DNA from 2 places in the Shewanella sp. H8 genome. Region 2 is predicted to be linked to the other one. Evidence: riboswitches for the same ligand, from Rfam matches in the RefSeq annotation. Region 2 holds a riboswitch; the other holds the start of a gene.
What was found. A riboswitch is a leader RNA that binds a small molecule or an ion and turns the genes downstream of it on or off. The one in region 2 is predicted to bind thiamine pyrophosphate.

Region 1 (4,438 bases), 210 kb from region 2:
CGAATCCCATTTTAGGCAAAATATTACCCATAAAAAGTGTTTTTACTGGAGTGATAGTTCAAAGAGTTGATAGTATTATCAATAGCATCAATGCAGTTATCTAATGAGGGTCCCCTAATGGCCGAAGAAACCATATTTAGCAAAATTATCCGTCGTGAAATTCCAGCGGATATTTTATATCAAGATGAGTTAGTTACCGCATTTCGGGATATTGCTCCGCAAGCTCCTACGCACATTCTGATTATTCCTAACCATTTAATCGCGACAACTAATGATATTAAAGCGTCTGATGAAAAAGCATTAGGGCGGATGATAACAGTAGCAGCCAAACTTGCTGATGAAGCCGGTATTGCTGAAGATGGTTATCGATTAATCATAAATTGCAACAAGCATGGTGGCCAAGAGGTGTTTCATATTCATATGCATCTTTTAGGTGGTAAACCCTTAGGCCCTATGCTGAGTCGTGGATAATGAAAATTAACAGTGATTTTTTTCCGTTAACGGAAGTTGCGACACGCTTTGTTAATCAACTTGCTCAATGTCGTCGTTTAGGACTTACGGTCCAAGAGGCCAGCGAGCATCACGTGCTTATTGAGTTGCCTTACAGCCAAGACATTATTGGTTACCCAGATACAGGGGTAATCCACGGCGGGGTTATTACCACCTTAATCGATACTGCTTGCGGTACATCTGTTGTGTGCGCTATTTTGAAAAAGTATCAGACCTTAGAATTGTCACCAACATTAGATTTACGGGTCGATTATATGAAACCAGCAGAACCTCATAAGTCTGTTTATGCTTTTGCTGAATGCTATCGTTTATCGTCAAGCGTTGCTTTTACCCGTGCCATTGCCTATCAAGACAGCATTGATGAGCCTATTGCTCATGCCGTGGGGTCATTTATGCGCATTAGCCCTGAAATGGTCGGCGAAGAGTTTCGTCAAGCGTTAATGGGTAATTTGCCGGGGGTGAAATCATGAGTGAGTCAACCCAAATAGATCCAGCAAAAGGTTTAGATGTTCAAGATGTGGTTAAACGCGCCATTGAATTGAATGATTACAGCTATTTACTTGAGAAAGTACCTTACTCACAATTCATTGGTATGTCCGTGGCCCGTTTTGGTGACGAAATGGTATTTAGACTACCCGCTAAAGATGACAATATCGGTAACCCAATATTGCCAGCGATACATGGCGGAGTGATTGCTGGTTTTATGGAAATGTCGGCTATTGTGCAATTAATGGTATTTATGCAAGCCAAAAAAGTACCTAAAATTATTGATTTTTCGATTGATTACTTACGTGCGGGTTTACACCAAGATACGTTTGCCGAATGTAAAATTACTCGCCAAGGTCGTCGAGTTGCGAACGTGAGCATTAACTGCTGGCAAACCAACCGTAAACAACTTATTGCCACAGCACGAGCTCATTTTTTACTGGATTAGCAATATAGTGAGCTTTATTGTTCCACAAGATTATTTTAATCAGTTTATTAGAAGGACTATAGTATGAAAATAACATCATTATGCTTTATCGCTTCTGCACTGTTACTGAGTGCATGTGCACACAATACTGCGGGCATTTCTGTCGATTCTAGTGGGCTGGTTAGAGTTGATAGCACTTCATTTGCAAGTGATATTAACGTGACAAATATATCATCACATAGGGTGGCTGATTTACTTAAAGCATCGGCATTAATTCAAAGTAAATCCAGTACCGATTTACGGGTACAATACAAATTTACTTGGTTTGATGCTAACGGATTGACTGTTGAAGACGAAGCAAGCAGTTGGAAGTCGGTTAAATTGCATGGCATGCAACAATTGCAAGTGAGTGGTGTGGCGCCAAATGCCCAAGCAATTCGCTTTGAGATTTACGTACGCGAAACGTTTTCTTATTAATTAGATAACGTCAGTGTTGTTAACCTAACTCAAGTTAACTAACACCTTGAAAATAATTAAAGCTAACACTTTATTTATCTTCAAGGTGTTAGCTTCAATACCCAGAATATTTTGTGTTATTAAAATATATGACTGTTCGTGTAATCAGATTGTAGATAGTTTATAATCGTCGTCGCCAAGGGGTGTTCAGTAAAACTGAACTGAGATGTCTATCAGACAAACCCTTAGAACCTGATCCGGCTTATACCGGCGTAGGAATGGGCCACACAATTGTTATGTGCACCTCTTATTCGCTACTCTTGCCGGATCTCAAAATAATTATTTGAGGTCCTATGTTCACGAAAAATTCTACTGGGTTATCCCACACGCCAATTGCTTTAGCTGTTATTACAGCATTGAGCTCGCCTGTTGCTATGGCTAAAACCGCCGATGTTGAGCGCGTTACACCTGAATCTGAAAAAATGGAAGTGATAGTTGTTAACGCTGACTTTAGTAATATCAGCCTTGATAAAATGCCATCCAGCGTTACCGTTATTGATGCTCAACAATTAGAAGATGAAGGCGCGCAACATTTTGAAGATGTGCTTAATTCAATTGCTAACTTTAATTGGTCTGGTGGTAGTTCTCGTCCTAAATATTTCCAAATTCGTGGTGTGGGTGAACAAGAGCAATATCAAGGCGCGCCAAACTCATCGGTTGGCTTTGTAGTTGATGATATTGATTTATCTGGACTTGGCATGGTGTCGAGTATGTACGACATGCAGCAAGTTGAAGTCTTGCGCGGTCCACAAGGTACCCAATATGGAGCGAATGCGTTAGCTGGATTAATTTACTTAAAAAGTAATGATCCTACTGAATCATTTGAACATGGGGCAAAAGTCAGTTTAGGTGACGACAACCTTCGCACGCTTTCAGGCTTTAGTTCTGGTCCACTCAATGATTCAGGTAAATTACTCTACCGTGTATCACTAGAACAACACAATCAAAATGGTTACCGTGACAACCTTTATCTTAACCGCGATGATACTAATGAACGCGACGAGTTAACGGCAAGGGCTAAGCTTCGTTGGTACGCTACAGACGACCTTCAAGTTGATTTGACCTTATTGCATGCCAATTTTGATAATGGTTACGATGTGTGGACATTGGACAATAATCTTACTAACACGTTAACTGACGAACCTGGGGTTGATAGCCAAAAAACCACAGGGGCAGGAATTAAGTTTATTTATACTGGGATGCAAGAATTCGATTTCACTTCGTTAACGTCATTTGCACAAACAGATCATCACAATGGTTATGATGGTGATTGGGCAAACCCAGACTATTGGGCAAGCAAGCAATGTACTGCATACGATGATGACTATAATTCTATCGGTAGTGAGCCATGTGTTTACGATTATACTTGGGATAAAAAGGGGGACCGTAAAACGGTAACTCAAGAGTTTCGTTTGTCTTCAAAAACGGCTGGACGAATTTGGGCGGGAAGCACCGACTGGTTAGTGGGTGTATACGCGATGAATTTAAAAGAAGATAACGACTTATACTCAGAGTACAACTCTTATCCTGATGAAGTATTACAGTCGAGTTATGATGCGACAAATTATGCCGTATTTGGCCAATTAGACAGTCATCTAGGTGACGATTATTTATTGTCGACTGGATTGCGATTTGAACGTCGTGATAGTGATTATAGTGACAGTAACCAAGATGATTTTGCGCCATCAGAAGATATGTGGGGTGGCCATATAGCGCTTTCTAAAGCCATTAACAATAATCAAAATGTCTATGCTCGTATTGCTCGCGGTTACAAAGCGGGTGGATTTAATATGACACTTCCTGCGGAATTATCTAACAAGAAACAGTTCGACACTGAGATTTTATATAACTATGAAGTCGGTGTTAAATCGAGCTGGTTTGACGGAGAAGTGGATTCCACCTTGGCGCTATTTTATATGGATCGCCAAGATCAACAAGTTGCCGCATCTTTACAAGACCCAGATAGCCCGCAGCGGTTTATTCTGTTTACAGAAAACGCTGGCAGTTCAAATAACTACGGTGCTGAACTCGATGCGAAATGGTATTTGACCGAAAGTATTGAATTTTATGGTAGTTTTGGTTGGTTAGAAACTGAATATGGTCAATATCAATACAATGACAAATACGGTTCTACCATTGATTTATCTGGACGCGACTTAGCGCATTCGCCTAAATTTACTTACAGTGCCGGTATGACGTATGTTGCTGATTCAGGTTGGTTTGCAAATGTGAATGCCAGTGGTAAAAGTCAGTTTTATTATTCTGACAGCAATGAATCGCAGTCAGAAGCCTATACCATTTACAACGCCCGCTTAGGTTATGAAACGCCAACATGGTCGGCATTTTTATGGGGCCGCAATTTGTTTGATGAACAATATGGTGTGCGAGGCTTTTACTTTGGCAATGAACCCGATCAAGATTGGGCAGACAAGCAATATATTCGTTATGGTGACCCACGCCAACTGGGTGTAACTTTAGAAGTTCAATTTATGTAATAAC
Region 2 (4,438 bases):
GGCGCCTTTAACGCTTTTACTCACATATACATCTATCGCCTGCTGTTGCTGCCACTGAGCATCACCGCCTTTAGCGAGCACATGGCATTTAAATTTATCGGATAACAATTTGGCATCGCGGATCATTTGCTGTTGCTGAAAACCATTGCTGCCGACATCAGCACAATCTTGTGCTAACGCATACTGAGAACATAAACGCTTCAATTCGTGCTGATTAGGCGTTAGTAAATCAATTAAACCAATGAGAGGGCTAAAATCGAGATCGATAGAATTAAAGTTCGCACCACTACTGGCAACCATGACGGGGTCAAGTACCACAAAAGGTACCATCTTCTGAGTGGCACGCATCTGAGCCAAACAGTCAGCCAATATGTCGACCTGTGCTTGGGATGCAAGCAGGCCAATTTTAATCGCCACTGGCGGCAAATCCACGAGTAAACTACTGAACTGAGCCAACAGCATGGATTCAGAAACGGTTTCAACAAGGCTCACACTGACTGAGTTTTGTGCGGTTAATGTGGTTATCACGCTACACCCGTGACACGACAAGTCTTGTATGGTGAGTAAATCAGCTTGAATCCCCGCACCACCACCACTGTCAGAACCAGCTATGGTCCAGACAATGGGTGGGGTTTGCGTTATTGATTCACTGACAAATGTCGATGAATTCATGGCGATTATTCAACCTCAACCGCTAAGTCGGTATCAACTTGTGCTGCTGGTTTGACGTCATGATAAAGCGCCGAGCCCGACGCTTTGAACTCTGCCGACTTTTGCGCCATCGCTTCGGACGGATTTATGGCTTGAGTCGTATGTAGAGCTTGATAAGCATTAGCCGAAGAGACTTCAATCTTAAGTGCTTCAGCTTGTTCAAGATTCGCGGCATATTCACGCACTTCGTGGGTTATTTTCATTGAACAGAATTTAGGCCCACACATTGAACAAAAATGAGCCACTTTGGCTGATTCTTGTGGTAACGATTCGTCGTGGTAAGCACGAGCGGTATCTGGATCAAGACCTAGGTTATATTGATCTTCCCAACGGAATTCAAAGCGGGCTTTTGATAATGCATTATCACGTACTTGTGCACCTGGATGACCTTTAGCGACATCAGCAGCATGAGCTGCAATCTTGTAGGCAATTAAACCTTGTTTTACATCTTCTTTGTTAGGCAAACCTAAGTGTTCTTTAGGGGTGACGTAACACAACATCGCCACGCCGTACCAAGCCATCATGGCTGCACCGATACCTGAAGTGAAGTGATCATAGCCAGGCGCAATATCGGTTGTTTGTGGGCCTAAGGTATAAAATGGCGCTTCATCACAAAGGGCCAATTGCTTTTCCATATTGACTTTAATCAATTGCATTGGCACATGGCCAGGGCCTTCGATGATGGTCTGCACATCGTATTCCCATGCAATTTTGACCAATTCGCCTAAGGTTTCTAATTCCGCAAATTGCGCTTCATCATTGGCATCGGCGATTGAACCTGGGCGCATACCATCCCCTAACGACAACGACACATCGTATTGGGCGCAAATTTGGCAAATATCGCGAAAGTGTTCATATAAGAAACTTTCTTGATGGTGACTTAAACACCACTTAGCCATAATTGAACCGCCACGCGACACAATACCGGTAAGGCGTTTGGCGGTCATGGGTACATAACGCAATAACACCCCTGCATGAATCGTAAAATAGTCTACGCCCTGCTCGGCTTGTTCAATCAATGTATCTCTAAATACCGCCCAACTGAGGTCTTCGGCAACGCCATTAACCTTTTCTAATGCTTGATAAATCGGCACGGTACCAATCGGCACAGGCGAATTACGGATAAGCCACTCACGCGTTTCATGAATATAACGTCCAGTCGACAAATCCATGACCGTATCGGCGCCCCAACGGGTTGACCATACGAGTTTTTCAACTTCTTCTTCAATCGAAGATGTCACCGCAGAATTACCAATATTGGCATTCACCTTCACTAAAAAATTACGCCCAATAATCATAGGTTCAGTTTCAGGATGGTTAATATTCAGCGGAATAATCGCTCGACCTCGGGCGACTTCATCGCGAACAAACTTAGGAGTGATAAGTTGCCCAATATGCGCACCAAAATCCTCACCTGGGGCTTTTTGCGTCAACACGCTATCGGTTACTTCAGCGCGAGCCATGTTTTCACGAATGGCAATGTATTCCATTTCAGGGGTAATAATACCTTGGCGAGCATAATACATTTGGGTCACGCATTTGCCCTTCTTGGCACGTTTAGGCGCGACAAGGGCGTCAAAGCGTAAATGATCGAGTCCATCGTCGGCCAGCCGTTGTTGAGTAAAACCCGAACTTGCACCCGTTAATTGCTCAGTATCTTGTCGCTCATCAATCCATGCTTGACGGATTTTAGGTAAGCCTTCACGCACGTTGATATCAGCAAGAGGATCAGAATAAGCACCCGCACAGTCGTAGACCATAATAGGCGGATTGGCTTGTTTAATGGGTTCAGCGTCGGTACCACCAATAACGGTGTCAGTTTGATTAACTTGACGCATAGCGACGTTGATATCAGCACGACTACCCGTTAAATAGACTTTTTCCGAGTTAGGATGTTGTAACGGTTTAAGGGTATCAATAAATTGTTGAGCGTTAGCTCGAGTTTGACGACGGTTTTGATTTGACATTAGCAACCTCAATATTAAGAGTAGAGTTGCTTGTCTGGAGAGGTGTTGATAGCAGCAGTAAACAATAAAAAATGCTATTGCCTACGTCAATAATCACATAGAACATACTAATGTAATAACGTAACTGGAATATAAACCGATAAAAAACTCGGAGGTAAACGTCCAATTACAATCGTGTTAATACGTTATTTATCTTCCCAATAATCATGATTATTACGCTTGTTTCCTTCGCAGGTTCTAGCCTGATCAGGTTCAACGGATCCCGAATAAACGGTCTCAGCCATAATGGCACTCCGACAAGATGTCACGCAGTATAAGCAAGCTTGTTGCTAAATAACAAGCACTAAAATAATCATTTCATACAAAAGTAATCAATCCACATGTCAGAAACTGATGCAGTGTCATTGATATCTCCATGATTCATTTATCACCACAGACAGGTATTTATCAAGGTGCGACACTATGTCGCATTCATCATATTTATTAGCAAGTTATAATTTAACAGACTGATAAACACCTTTGAAATATATTCATCAAAGGTTGATAAAATAACAATAAAGGTGATGACGTTGGCAAATAAAGCAATCCAAACCATTAAATTAAATACAAATTACCCATGGGTTTACTCATCAATTTCATTGGCTGTAATGTTTGCTATTACACAACCAGTAATGGCTGAGCAGTACGATAAGCAAAATAGTGAAGGCATTGAGCTGGTTGAAGTACATGGACAAGCGGCCAATAACGATTTACTCGGTTCTGCCCAAAACTTATTAAATAAACAAGGTGTAGATTTTTCTGAAGCGGGTGGCGTTTCTGCATTACCGATTTTAAATGGCATGATGGGCGATCGGATCAAAGTGCTCATTGATGGCAGCGACATTACGTCATCATGTGCAAACCAGATGAACCCGCCACTTTCATATGTGTCAGCCAATCAAATTAGTTCGACTCAAGTTGTTGCTGGAGTCTCTCCGGTGAGCGCCGGTGGCGATAACATTGCTGGCGTAATTAACGTCATTAGCTTAACCCCTGTATTTACCGATAGCGATACAGTGACATGGCAAAGTGGTAACATATCTAGCGGTTATCGAAGCACTAATGACGCCATTCTCGCAGGTGTAAATGCCACTGTAGCAAGTAAAACATTAAGCTTTAGTTACCAAGGATCATTTGAAGATGCAAACAGCTATACAGATGGCCATGGCGATAAAGTACTAGACACTTTATACCAATCACAAAATCATGCATTAACCGCTGCTTGGCAAGATGACATTCAACAAGTTGCAGTCAAACTGACTCATCAACATATCCCCTTTCAAGGTTTTGCAAACCAGTATATGGACATGACGAATAATGACAGTTATGGCGCATTAGTACGTTATCAACGAACGCTTGAAAACGAAGGTGAGTTCACAGCCCAAGCAAACTGGCACAATGTAGAGCATGAAATGGGCTTCTTTACCGATGAGAAAACCGGCATGATGCCAATGAAAACTAAGGGTAAAGATTACAGTTACCAACTACATTGGCAGCTACCAATGAGCTCAGACAGCACCTTATTAATTGGCCAAGAATATTATATTTATCAACTTGATGATACATGGCCAGCGATTGAAGGTTCAGTCATGATGGGCCCAAATGATTACGTCAATATTAATGATGGCGAACGCCAACGTGCTGCACTCTATGGCGAGTGGCAACAAACAATGAATACAGATTGGTGGCTGTCTGCAGGTGTTCGTTATGAATACGTATCG

Region 1: another riboswitch for thiamine pyrophosphate. It lies ahead of ABIS04_RS11415 (TonB-dependent receptor domain-containing protein); the one in region 2 lies ahead of thiC (phosphomethylpyrimidine synthase ThiC).

The regions. Positions count from the first base shown of each region.
Region 1 is NZ_CP157213.1:2,630,626-2,635,063, reverse strand. Features, by position in the region: gene hinT (purine nucleoside phosphoramidase) at 118-471, shown strand; gene ABIS04_RS11430 (PaaI family thioesterase) at 471-980, shown strand; gene ABIS04_RS11425 (PaaI family thioesterase) at 977-1,444, shown strand; gene ABIS04_RS11420 (YcfL family protein) at 1,508-1,900, shown strand; TPP riboswitch at 2,069-2,175, shown strand; gene ABIS04_RS11415 (TonB-dependent receptor domain-containing protein) at 2,233-4,434, shown strand.
Region 2 is NZ_CP157213.1:2,424,855-2,429,292, forward strand. Features, by position in the region: gene ABIS04_RS10520 (bifunctional hydroxymethylpyrimidine kinase/phosphomethylpyrimidine kinase) at 1-672, opposite strand, end outside; gene thiC (phosphomethylpyrimidine synthase ThiC) at 678-2,678, opposite strand; TPP riboswitch at 2,885-2,984, opposite strand; gene ABIS04_RS10530 (TonB-dependent receptor domain-containing protein) at 3,242-4,438, shown strand, end outside.